3 regions of the Pseudoalteromonas sp. SM9913 genome follow, and region 3 is predicted to be linked to each of the others. Evidence: predicted binding sites of a transcription regulator. Region 3 holds the regulator's gene; each other region holds the start of a gene.
The links. Region 3 encodes sigma-54, which starts transcription at its own class of promoters, with help from an activator protein. Its sites were predicted from a motif close to GTTGGCACGNNNNTNGNNT; they were not measured.
Positions count from the first base shown of each region.

Region 1 (4,265 bases), 240 kb from region 3:
AAATGACGTTTACGAATACGAATGTTCTCAGGTGTAACTTCTACTAACTCATCATCAGCAATAAACTCAAGCGCTTGCTCAAGTGAATAGTTAAGAGCTGGTGTTAGTGTTTGTGCTTCATCGGTACCAGATGCACGAACGTTAGTAAGTTGCTTACCTTTAAGCGCATTAACTGTAAGGTCGTTATCACGGCTATGAATACCGATAACCATACCTTCGTATACTTCAACACCGTGACCGATGAATAAACGGCCGCGCTCTTGTAAGTTAAATAATGCGTTAGTTAGTGCTTTACCTGTTGCATTTGCAATCATTACACCGTTCTTACGAACACCTAGCTCGCCACCTTTGTGCGGACCGTAGTGATCGAACGTATGGTAAAGTAAACCAGAACCCGATGTTAACGTCATGAACTCAGTTTGGAAACCGATTAAACCACGGCTTGGGATCATAAAGTCCAAACGCATACGGCCTTTACCATCTGGGGCCATATCAGTAAGCTCACCCTTACGAAGACCAATTTGTTCCATGATAGAACCCTGGTGCTCTTCTTGACAGTCAATTGTTAGTGTTTCATACGGTTCTTCTAACACACCATCAACAGTACGTAAGATAACTTCTGGACGAGATACCGCTAACTCGTAACCTTCACGACGCATGTTCTCGATTAAGATACCTAAGTGTAATTCACCACGACCCGATACACGGAAGCTATCTGGGTTATCAGTGTCTGCAACGCGAAGTGCAACGTTGTGTACTAATTCTTTGTCTAAACGCTCACGGATATTACGTGATGTTACAAACTTACCTTCTTTACCACAGAAAGGTGAGTTATTTACAGAGAACGTCATCGTTACTGTTGGCTCATCAACACTTAGTGGAGGTAATGCTTCAACGTTGTTAGGACAACAAAGCGTATCTGAAATCTTAAGCTCGCCAAGACCCGTTACCGTTACGATGTTACCAGCGTAAGCTTTGTCAGTGTCAATACGCTCAAGACCTAAGTAGCTTTGTACTGAACCAATTTTACCGTTACGTTTAGACCCGTCAGCGCTAATAACCGTAACTTGTTGGTTAGGTACAACTGAACCGCGTTTGATACGACCAATGCCAATTACACCTTTATAAGAGTTGTAATCAAGCTGTGAAATCTGCATTTGGAAGTCACCTTCAGGATCTGCATCCGGTGGTGATACTTCGTCAACGATCATCTTGAACATAGGTTCCATGTTATCAGATGCTTCGTCTAAATCTAATGTAGCCCAACCATTGATTGCTGATGCGTAGATTACTTTAAAGTCTAACTGTTCATCAGTTGCGCCTAGGTTGTCGAATAAATCAAAGATTTGATCCATAACCCAATCAGGGCGAGCACCTGGCTTATCAATTTTATTGATAACAACGATTGGCTTTAAGCCTTGCGCGAATGCCTTTTGCGTTACGAAACGCGTTTGTGGCATTGGACCTTCCTGAGCATCAACAAGTAGTAATACTGAGTCAGCCATCGAAAGTACGCGTTCAACTTCACCACCGAAGTCGGCGTGTCCAGGAGTATCTACGATATTGATATGGTAATCATTCCAAGAGATAGCGGTGTTTTTCGCTAAAATGGTAATACCACGTTCTTTTTCAATGTCGTTTGAATCCATCACGCGCTCTTCATTACCGCCGCGTGTTTCTAATGTACCTGATTGCTCAAGTAGTTTATCAACCAGTGTTGTTTTACCGTGGTCAACGTGGGCGATAATTGCTATATTTCTTAACTTTTCGATGCTCATATATTCACTCAGAGAAATTGAATCTCATTGATCCTGCAGGGGCTATACGTTCTCACCTGCGCTTTCACGAGATGTCCCAGCATAGGATTTAAAAGGGCGCATATTATCCCCTATAAATGGAATGGATGAAAGTTTATCCAAAATAAAATTTCAAACTTTCTCAATAAAATAATTAACCCATTGTTTTAAAATAATTAATTATGATAATTAATTTTTAGATATTTATATAAAAAGATGGTTTTGGGTTAATTTAAAGCAACTTTACTGCGTATTTTGCATTTTCTTTGTGCTAGTCTAAGGTGATTAATTTACAAGCAATTATTGCTTTGTAAATATTGCACCATTTTGGAAAAATTACGCACTAAGATGGTGCTTAATCTATATCACCTTTATTTTATTTATATTTTTTTACATAAAAAACAAATAATTATAATAGTGGCACAAAATCAGCTTATAAGTATTCAACGTATCTAAGCAGCAATAATAAAACCCAATAGTTGGAGGACACATGTCACAATCGGTTTTAGATTTTATTAAAGAAAATGACGTTAAGTTCATTGATTTACGCTTTACTGACACAAAAGGTAAAGAGCAACATGTTTCTATTCCTCATCATCAAGTTGATGAAGACTTTTTCGAAGATGGAAAGATGTTTGACGGTTCTTCAATTGCTGGCTGGAAAGGCATCAACGAATCAGACATGGTGTTACTACCAGATGCAGATTCAATTAAACTTGACCCTTTCACAGAAGAAACAACACTAATCGTTCGTTGTGACGTGGTTGAACCTTCTACATTACAAGGTTACGAACGCGACCCTCGCTCAGTTGCTAAGCGCGCTGAAGAGTACATGCGCTCTACGGGTATTGCTGACACTGTTTTATTTGGCCCAGAACCAGAGTTTTTCGTATTTGACGATGTTAAATACAAATCTGACATGTCAGGTTCAATGTATAAAATTGATTCTAAGCAAGCAGCTTGGAACTCAGATAAAGAATATGCAGATGGCAATACAGGCCATCGCCCAGGTGTTAAAGGCGGTTACTTCCCAGTTGCACCTGTTGATGATTTCCAAGATTGGCGTTCTGCAACGTGCCTAGTTTTAGAAGAAATGGGTCAAGTTGTTGAAGCGCATCACCACGAAGTGGCGACTGCCGGTCAAAACGAGATCGCAACGCGTTTTAATACTATGGTGTTAAAGGCCGATGAAATCCAAGAAATGAAATATGTTATCCACAACATGGCTCACCTTTACGGTAAAACGGCAACATTTATGCCTAAGCCGGTTGTTGGTGATAACGGTTCTGGTATGCACTGTCACCAGTCTTTAGCAAAAGATGGCGTAAACTTATTCGCAGGTGATAAATACGGCGGACTTTCTGAAGATGCACTTTACTACATTGGCGGTATCATCAAACATGCTAAAGCGATCAACGCTTTTGCTAACGCGTCAACTAACTCGTACAAACGTTTAGTACCTGGTTTTGAAGCTCCGGTAATGCTTGCATACTCGGCTCGTAACCGTTCGGCGTCAATCCGTATTCCAGTTGTGCCATCTGCAAAAGGTCGTCGTATCGAAGTACGCTTCCCAGATCCAACAGCTAACCCATACCTTGCTTTCTCAGCAATGCTTATGGCTGGCCTTGACGGAATTAAAAACAAGATCCACCCTGGCGATGCTATGGACAAGGATTTATACGACTTACCAGCTGAAGAAGCGGCAGAAATTCCAACAGTAGCCTCATCATTAGATGAAGCACTAGCTGCACTTGATTCAGACCGTGAATTCTTAAACCAAGGTGGTGTATTCACCAATGACCTAATCGATGCTTACATCGCACTTAAGTCAAAAGAAGTTGAAAAACTTAACATGACAACTCACCCTGTTGAGTTCGAAATGTACTACAGCTGTTAATTTATTAACCGATAAATAATGTGTGTTTTAAGCCCGCTTTGCGGGCTTTTTTTATGGTAAATTTAACGGTTCTACACTAAAGTGAAGTTAGTTTAAACAATGCAGGATAGCTGGATGGTAGGTAAGATTTTGTTGCTATTAATAGCTTTAATGTTAAGCCTTAATAGCCATGCGAGCGATAAAAAAATTTACGCATGGAAAGACAAAAATGGGGTGTTGGTTTTTTCAGATACTCCTCAGCCTGGCGCTAAAGAGGTTAAACTCACGAGCCAACATCTCAGCATGCCCGCTACAAACACCGATATTCTTGATACTGCTCCTACTAAAACAGCAGTAAAGTTTAGTATTAGTATTTCATCGCCTGAACCAAACCAAACTATCAGGGAAAACACCGGCTCTGTGTATGTCTCTACCCGTATTGCCCCTCGATTTGAAGCTGGATTTACCATTGGTTTATTTTTAAATGGCGTTGCCATTGGTGAACCTAGTGACACCACTACACTGGCGTTAAGAGATGTGGAGCGAGGCCAACACACACTGCAAGTTAAACTTTATAATAAACAAAATCAGGT
Region 1 is NC_014803.1:192,399-196,663, reverse strand. It holds gene typA (translational GTPase TypA) at 1-1,778, opposite strand, end outside; gene glnA (glutamate--ammonia ligase) at 2,287-3,693, shown strand; gene PSM_RS00930 (DUF4124 domain-containing protein) at 3,808-4,265, shown strand, end outside.
Region 1: the regulator sigma-54 is predicted to act here: its motif matches at 2,213-2,231, upstream of glnA (glutamate--ammonia ligase).

Region 2 (4,265 bases), 600 kb from region 3:
TTGTCCCTGCATGGGAATTTGGTCACCAGTTACAATGTTGGCAAGATGGTGGGCGTAAAAACTGCCGCAAAGTTAGCGCTAAGTTTCGCATGATGGAAGCCGATATAAACAATTTAGCCCCTGCAATTGGTGAAATTAACGCCGATCGCTCAAACTACCGCTTTGGCATGTTAGCCCAAAACGCGACGCAATATGGTCGCTGTGAGGTTAAAGTTAATTTTAAACAACGTGTTGTTGAACCGCCTGTTCATGCACGTAAACGCATTGCCGATGCGTACGCTTACATGCAAAAAACGTATGGTTTAAAAATTTCAGCTAAACAACAAAAGCTATTTAATGCTTGGCAACAACAAGCTTATGCTGCTAACACAAATAGTAAAAAGCTGTAAGTTTAAATTAAAAGCGTGTAACACACGCTTTTAATTAACCTATAACGCTTGGTGTGGTCCAAATATTTCGTAGTGAATGTTTGAGCTTTGCACACCTAAATCAAGTAGCTGGCCTTTTACGTAAGCCATAAATGATGCTGGTCCACACAAATAAAATGCCCCTTCGCTAATAGGTAATGATGCCTCAAGCACCGTTAAATCCATTAGCCCAGTGAAATCACACTCCTCGCCACCTTGATAAAACCAAGTAAATGTTTTTAGCTGTGGATGCATTGCCGTTTGCTGCGCTAAATACCCTTTAAATGAAAATTCGCGGCTGTTTTCACACGCGTGCAAATAACTAATCGCTTGATTTTTATCACCACTAAGTAGCGTTTGCAGCATCGCCATCATCGGGGTTTGGCCAACGCCTGCTGAAATAAGTACCACTGGAGTTACCTCATTTTTTAAAATGAAGTCTCCCGCTGGCGGGTATAACTCTACTCGTGCGCCTTGCTCTAGTGAGTGTAAATAATTAGACACCACGCCAGGCTTTGGTTGGCACTCTTTTTTAACGCTAATACGATAGTTTTTAGCATTGCTCTTTTGCGAAATAGAATACTGGCGGATCTCTTCATATTCTGCGCCCTCAGGCTTAACTTTAATGCCAATGTACTGTCCTGGCTTGTAGGTAATAACTGCTTTACCATCCACAGGTGTCAGCGTAAAACTAGTTACGAATTCAGATTCAACATGTTTATCAGTAATTTCAAACTGGCGCGTGCCTGCCCAGCCACCATGGTTGTTTTTACTGTGCGCATACAATGCCGCTTCTTCGGTAATACAAATATCAGCAAGTACACCGTAGGCCTCGCGCCACGCATATTCAACATCGGCAGTAAACTGCTCAGGAATAAGCTCTTTTAACGTACCGATTAAATGTGCGCCCACAATAGGATAATGCTCAGGTAAAATATTTAAGCTGGTATGCTTATGATTAATTCGCGCTAGCGCCTCTTTTAACACGGCTAAATTATCAATATTTTGCGCGTACGCAGCCAACGCATTAAATAATGCAAATTGCTGACGACCCGTTTCTTGATTAGTCATATTAAAAATATGTTTAAGCTCGGGATTATGACTAAACATGCGCTTGTAAAAATGATCGGTTACGACCGTACCTGCCTCTGCAAGCAATGGCACCGTGCTTTTAACTATTTGTATGGTTTTATCGGATAACATGTTTATTTCCTATGTAATAACTAACTGCTTGCATTTAGCATTACACAGAGTGTGCCAACTAATTAAACCTATAATATTCAAAAGGTTAAATTAACTCGCTTTACAAGATGGGTCTTTATGACCTACTATAAAACCTGTAAAAATACACTAACAGGTCATTTTGACATGAACCAACAATTCAACCTGACGCAAGTTGCATTAGAACTTGCGCAAAGTACGTTACATGCTCACAGTTTTGAGCAACTTTTAGCCACGGTTGAACGTGTTATTCCCAGCGATGCCAGTGCATTATTAATTTGCCAAGGTGAGCAATTAAAACCCTTAGCCATTAAAGGGCTTATGCCCGATAGCCTAGGACGACGTTTTGATATTGCGGAGCATCCTCGCCTTAAAGCCATCTGCAGTAGTCGTTTGGCTCTGCAATTTGCACATGACTGTCCACTACCTGATCCATACGACGGGCTACTACTGGCTAAAACCGGTGATATTCCAGTGCATGCCTGCTTAGGGTTACCCCTTTATGATAAAAACGCACTACTTGGCATTCTGACCTTTGATAGCCTTAACGCCAATGCGTTTGACGGTATTACCACTGATACACTCAACACCTTACAAACCTTGTGCAGTGCGCACTTTAAAACAGCCCTAGAGCTTGCCCATTACAAACAACATGCGCAGCACTCTAGTGAATTAGTACAAGCGTTAAACCGTGAGGCGCTCAAACGTGATGGTGGTGAAATTATTGGCCAAAGCTCTGCAATACAAACGCTTAAAAATGAGATAAAACTGGTTGCGGCATCAAACTTTAGTGTCCTTATTTTAGGTGATACTGGGGTCGGCAAAGAGTTGGTGGCACGTAATATTCACTTACACTCCGCACGTAAAGATCAGCCATTAATTCATTTAAATTGTGCATCACTGCCTGAAAACCTCGCAGAAAGTGAATTTTTTGGCCATGCAAAAGGCGCTTTTACCGGCGCCCAAAATGCCCGCCAAGGTAAATTTCAGTTAGCCGATGGCGGCACCTTATTTTTAGATGAAATCGGCGAGCTGCCTCTGGCTATGCAAAGTAAATTATTACGCGTACTGCAAAGTGGCGAAGTACAAACCGTTGGCGAAGATGAACTTAAATATGTCGATGTTAGAGTGATTGCAGCAACCAATCGCGACCTAAAACACGAAGTAACACAAGGACGGTTTCGCGCCGATTTGTACCATCGATTAAGTGTTTATCCACTCACAGTCGCTCCATTGAAAGCCCGTGATGAAGATGTTATTTTATTAGCCGGTTATTTTGCAGAAAAAACAGCCCGCAAGCTCGCTATTAAACAGCTAAAACTCAGTATTGAAACGCAACTGCTGCTTAAAAAATATGACTGGCCAGGCAATGTGAGGGAGCTTGAGCATGTGATTAATCGGGCTGCATTAAAGGCTAAACAACATCAGTGGCAGCAACCAATTATTACTATTGAACCTGCGCATTGTGAGCTAAATTTAAGCGCTGTTAACACCTTAGCTCTTGAACACTCAAACCAGCTTGTAATCCCACCTTTAGCAAACAACATTTCGTTAAAGCAAGCTATAGATACCTATACTCAGCAACTTATAATACAGCAACTTAAACAACATAATTATAACTGGGCAAGCACAGCGCGTAGTTTACAGGTCGACCGCGCTAACTTAACGCGGCTAGCCAAGCGCTTAGGTGTTTCAATAAAAAAATCGTTGTAGCCTTTTTAACTTAACTTTCGCTGCCTAAAATAATTTTTTAATAGCTGACTAAACGCTTGAACTTTTGCCGTTCGATGCACTAAATGATGCGTAACCAGCCACAAATCGGTTGGCCAACTCAGTTCATTAGGCAGTACAGGGACTAAATCAGAGTATTGCGCTGCAACATCATGCTGTAATCCGCCAATACCGAGTCCTTTTACTATGGCGCGGGTCGCTTCTGAGGTTTCTGACACTCTTAGCTTAACTTGCGACGGGGGAATATTTTCATCAACCCATGCAAAGTAAGGCACTTTGGCATTATACCCTGCTACACCTGACACAAAGCTATGCAGCGATAGTTGCGCTAATGTTTGTGGCAACCCATAACGGCTAATGTAATGCTTTGATGCATAAAATCCTGACGAGAGCGCCGCTAAATGCTGAGCAATATAATCACCCTCATCCGGTCTGGGTCCAGCTCTTACTGCGATATGTGCTTGGCCATGATCTAAACGTAAGCGTTTTTGATCCATAATCACTTGTAATTGCACTTGCGGATGCAAGGTTTGAAACTGCTCACACACCTCACTTAATACATCAATAAAGCCACTAACTGTGGTGAGTAACAAGCTACCTTGCAAGGTGCTATCTGCAGCAATAATGTCATTATGTAGGCGCTCTAGTTCACCATTAATCGCTTGTGCTGTGGTAAATAACTTAGCGCCAATTTCTGTGACTTTGTAGCCGCGAGCATGGCGATGAAATAGTCGCGCATTTAAGCTTTTTTCTAAGTTATTTATTCGCCTGAGCACCGTACTATGGTGAACATCTAACACTTCGGCAGCGGCAGTTAAAGTACCTAAGCGCGCTACCTCGTAAGCAACCTTCAGGTCTTGCCAATCATTAAATTGAATTGCCATGATAACTACTCTTTAATCTGTG
Region 2 is NC_014803.1:3,164,809-3,169,073, forward strand. It holds gene PSM_RS14565 (endonuclease) at 1-389, shown strand, start outside; gene hmpA (NO-inducible flavohemoprotein) at 429-1,610, opposite strand; gene norR (nitric oxide reductase transcriptional regulator NorR) at 1,776-3,341, shown strand; gene PSM_RS14580 (LysR family transcriptional regulator) at 3,347-4,243, opposite strand.
Region 2: the regulator sigma-54 is predicted to act here: its motif matches at 1,651-1,669, upstream of hmpA (NO-inducible flavohemoprotein).

Region 3 (4,265 bases):
GCTGACCGTTTAGAAGTGCATAAACGCGATGAGCTAGGCGATAACAAACAGTTATTAATTGCCACAGGCAGCCCTGCATATTTTGAAGAAACCCAAGCTGATGGCACCATAATGAGCGCCAGTGCTAATGAAGTGCGTTACGATGTGTCGCTGCGTTTTTTAACCTTAATCGGCGATGCAAGCATTGCTCAAGCAGGTCAACAAATAACAGCTAAAAGTATCACTTACGATATCGAGCAGCAGTTAATTAGCGCAGAAAAAGACGAAAACTCAACAGACCGTGTACACACTATTTTAGTGCCTGTTGAAAATAAAAAAGAAGATGATAAAGGCCAACCATGAGCACATTAAAAGCAGAGCTATTAGCTAAAAGCTATAAAGGTCGTGAAGTTGTAAAAAACGTTGGCCTAGAGGTTGAAGCTGGCAGTATTGTGGGGTTACTTGGCCCTAATGGTGCAGGTAAAACCACCACCTTTTATATGATTGTAGGCCTTGTCCCTAGCGATAAAGGCAAAATATCAATTGATGATAAAGATATTACTTTATTACCGATGCACAGCCGAGCGCGTTTAGGGATTGGTTATTTACCGCAAGAGTCGTCTATTTTTAGAAAGCTGACTGTTTATCAAAACTTAATGGCTATCTTAGAAACACGTAAAGAATTAAATAAACAACAACGCGAAGATACCTTAAATAATTTACTTGATGAATTTAGCATTCAGCATATCCGCGATAGTCAAGGTATGGCTTTATCAGGTGGTGAACGTCGCCGCGTTGAAATTGCTCGCGCGTTAGCAGCAAACCCTAAATTTATCCTTTTAGACGAACCCTTTGCGGGGGTTGATCCTATCTCAGTATTAGATATTAAAAAGATTATAGAGCATCTTAAAAACCGAGGAATTGGCGTACTTATCACAGATCACAACGTACGCGAAACTCTTGATGTTTGTGAAAAAGCCTACATAGTTTCTCATGGAGAGTTAATTGCATCAGGCACTCCAGAATATGTATTAAACGATAAAACAGTACGCGATGTTTATTTAGGCGAGCAGTTCAAGCTCTAATATGTGTGTTATTCCACTAAGCATCTGCTAAGATTAATCATACTTAGGTCTGTTGACCTTTCAAGGTTGAATTTGCAGCAGTCTGTTTGGTATTTAGGCAAGCCAGAGCCTATGTGGTGTGGTATTCCCCATAAATAGGCGATAACGCAGCATCAATGCCAAACAGGCGCTGCCCTTCGGGTTCTGCCTAGGGACGATTTACTCTTTGTTGCTCGGTTTTGACTTAGCCCACTAGGTTACAAACCTCGCGCCGCAATTAAACCGCCCCTAGTTTGAACAAATTTTAATCCGTAAAGGTCAACAGACCGTAATTTAAAAGGATTGTTAGAGATACATGAGGCAATCATTACAGCTGCGCATGGGCCAGCAACTTACAATGACTCCACAGTTGCAACAAGCAATTCGCTTATTGCAACTCAGTACATTGGATCTCCAGCAAGAAATTCAAGAAGCGCTCGATAGCAACCCCTTGCTTGAAGTTGAAGAACACGATTACAGCGAAGACACTGCAGGTAAAAACGAACAAAAAGCCGATAACGATGACATAACGCTAAGTGCCTCAGCTGACGATAAACCTAGCGAGTATGAGCAAGATAGCGGCGAAGCAATGACCAAAGACACTATTAGCGATGATATGGCTATGGATGTTACTTGGGATGAATATATGAGCGCTGCGCCTGCCTCTTCATCGGGCCCAATGCCAGAAGATGAATCTATTTATCAAGGCTCTTCGACTGAAACGCTGCATGAGTATTTAATGTGGCAACTTCAACTGACGCCGTTTAGTCCTACCGATGAAGCGATAGCTATTGCAATTGTAGAAGCTGTAGACGACTCAGGGATTCTAACCCTTAGCTGTGAAGAAATATTAGAAAGCTTTAACCAAGAAAACGACGGCGAAGATGAAGTTGAACTTGACGAAATAGAAGCGGTACTAAAGCGTATTCAACTATTTGATCCAGTGGGAATAGCCGCGCGTAGTTTACAAGAGTGCTTGTGTATTCAGCTAAATCAATTTGATAAAGACACACCTTTTTTAAACGAAACAAAAATGATCTTAACCGATCATATTGATTTACTTGCTGCACGTGACTATCGCACGTTAATGAAAAAAACAAAGCTTAAAGAAGATGAGCTTAAAGAAATCATGACGTTGATTCATACGCTCAGCCCAAAACCGGCAGACACTATTGTCAGAGAAGAGTCTGAATACGTTATTCCTGATGTGTCGGTTAAAAAAGTTAAAGGTCGTTGGGTAGTTGAATTAAACCCAGATAGCATGCCTAAGATCAGAGTAAATAGCCAATATGCAGCTATGTCGCGTACGGTTAAATCAAGTGGTGATAGCCAGTTTATTCGCTCGCACTTACAAGAGGCTAAATGGTTTATAAAAAGCTTAGAAAGTAGAAATGACACGCTACTTAAAGTAACCAACTGTATTGTGCAGCAGCAACAGGCCTTTTTTGAACACGGTCCTGAGGCTATGAAGCCTATGGTGCTTAACGATGTGGCTGAAATGGTGGAAATGCATGAGTCGACTATATCGCGTGTTACTACGCAAAAATACATGCATACACCACGTGGCATTTTTGAGCTTAAATATTTCTTTTCAAGCCATGTAAGTACTGAAAATGGTGGCGAATGTTCATCAACAGCAATACGTGCATTAATTAAAAAATTAATCGCTGCAGAAAACTCAGCTAAACCATTGAGTGATAGTAAAATTGCAGATATATTGGCAGAGCAAGGAATTAAAGTAGCGAGGAGAACCATTGCAAAATATCGCGAATCTCTAGCTATTCCCCCGTCTAATCAACGTAAAAGTTTGATTTAAGGCGTACAACAAAGAGGAAAATGTTTATGCAACTGAATTTAACTGGTCGCCATGTAGATATTACCGACTCGCTTAGAGACTACGTAAATAGTAAATTTTCGAAGTTACAGAGGCACACTGATCACATAACGAATGTGCACGTTATTCTCGATGTAGAAAAACTAAACCAAAAAGCTGAAGCAACCGTTCATGTTAGTGGCGCTGAGATTTTTGCCTCTACTGAGCATCAAGATATGTATGCCGCTATAGACTCGCTCATTGACAAGCTAGATCGTCAAGTAATTAAACACAAAGAGAAACTTGCTCGACACTAACACTATGAAACTAAGCTCACTTATCTGTCAGGACTGCAGTAAAGCTGCGGTCCTTTTTAATAGTAAAAAAAGAATTTTAGAATTTATCAGTGAATTGGCTCACAATAAGCTGCCCTATTTAACACAACAAGATATTCTTAATGCATTAACTGCAAGAGAAAAGCTAGGAAGTACAGGCATTGGTCGAGGCATTGCTATTCCACATGGTCGCATGAGTGGTGCTCAAGAGCCCCTAGCTTTGATTTTAGTGAGCGAAACAGCTATTAATTTTGATGCGATTGATAACCGACCGGTTGACATTTTTGTCGCGTTAATTGTTCCCGATGGCGATAATCAGCAGCATTTGAAGACGCTAGCCACGATTGCTGATAAGCTCAATGATAAAGAATTTTGTAAACAGTTACGCGCCGCCAAATCGGATAGCGAACTGTATCAGGTTATCGTCAGTCAATCGTAGTAATAAAGAAAGGTGATAAATGGAATTAATAATTATAAGCGGTCGTTCAGGGTCAGGTAAATCTGTGGCGTTACGCGTTGTGGAAGACTTAGGTTATTATTGTGTAGACAATATTCCTCTTAATTTATTACCATCATTAGTGCGCAGTGTTTCCGACAGTTATAATAAAATTGCCGTGAGTGTTGATGTACGTAACCTACCTAAAGAGCAACAGCAGTTTAATGAAATCATTGAATATTTACCTGGTTTTACTAAACCAACGGTATTTTATTTAGACAGTGACGATCAAACATTAATAAAACGTTTTTCAGAAACGCGACGTCTCCACCCTTTATCTATTGATTCTTTGCCGCTTGATTTAGCCATAAAAAAAGAAAAACAACTACTTGATGTATTGATTAACCGTGCTGATTATATGATTGATACCACAGATTTAAGTGTGCATCAGCTTGCTGAGTCTATTCGTGAAAAAATACTCGGAAAAAAAGATAAACAACTGATCATTACCTTTGAGTCATTTGGTTTTAAACACGGCATCCCTAAAGAAGCAGATTACGTATTTGATGCCCGCTTTTTACCAAACCCGCATTGGGAGC
Region 3 is NC_014803.1:429,459-433,723, reverse strand. It holds gene lptA (lipopolysaccharide transport periplasmic protein LptA) at 1-342, shown strand, start outside; gene lptB (LPS export ABC transporter ATP-binding protein) at 339-1,064, shown strand; gene PSM_RS01995 (RNA polymerase factor sigma-54) at 1,399-2,898, shown strand; gene hpf (ribosome hibernation promoting factor) at 2,925-3,212, shown strand; gene ptsN (PTS IIA-like nitrogen regulatory protein PtsN) at 3,217-3,669, shown strand; gene rapZ (RNase adapter RapZ) at 3,689-4,265, shown strand, end outside.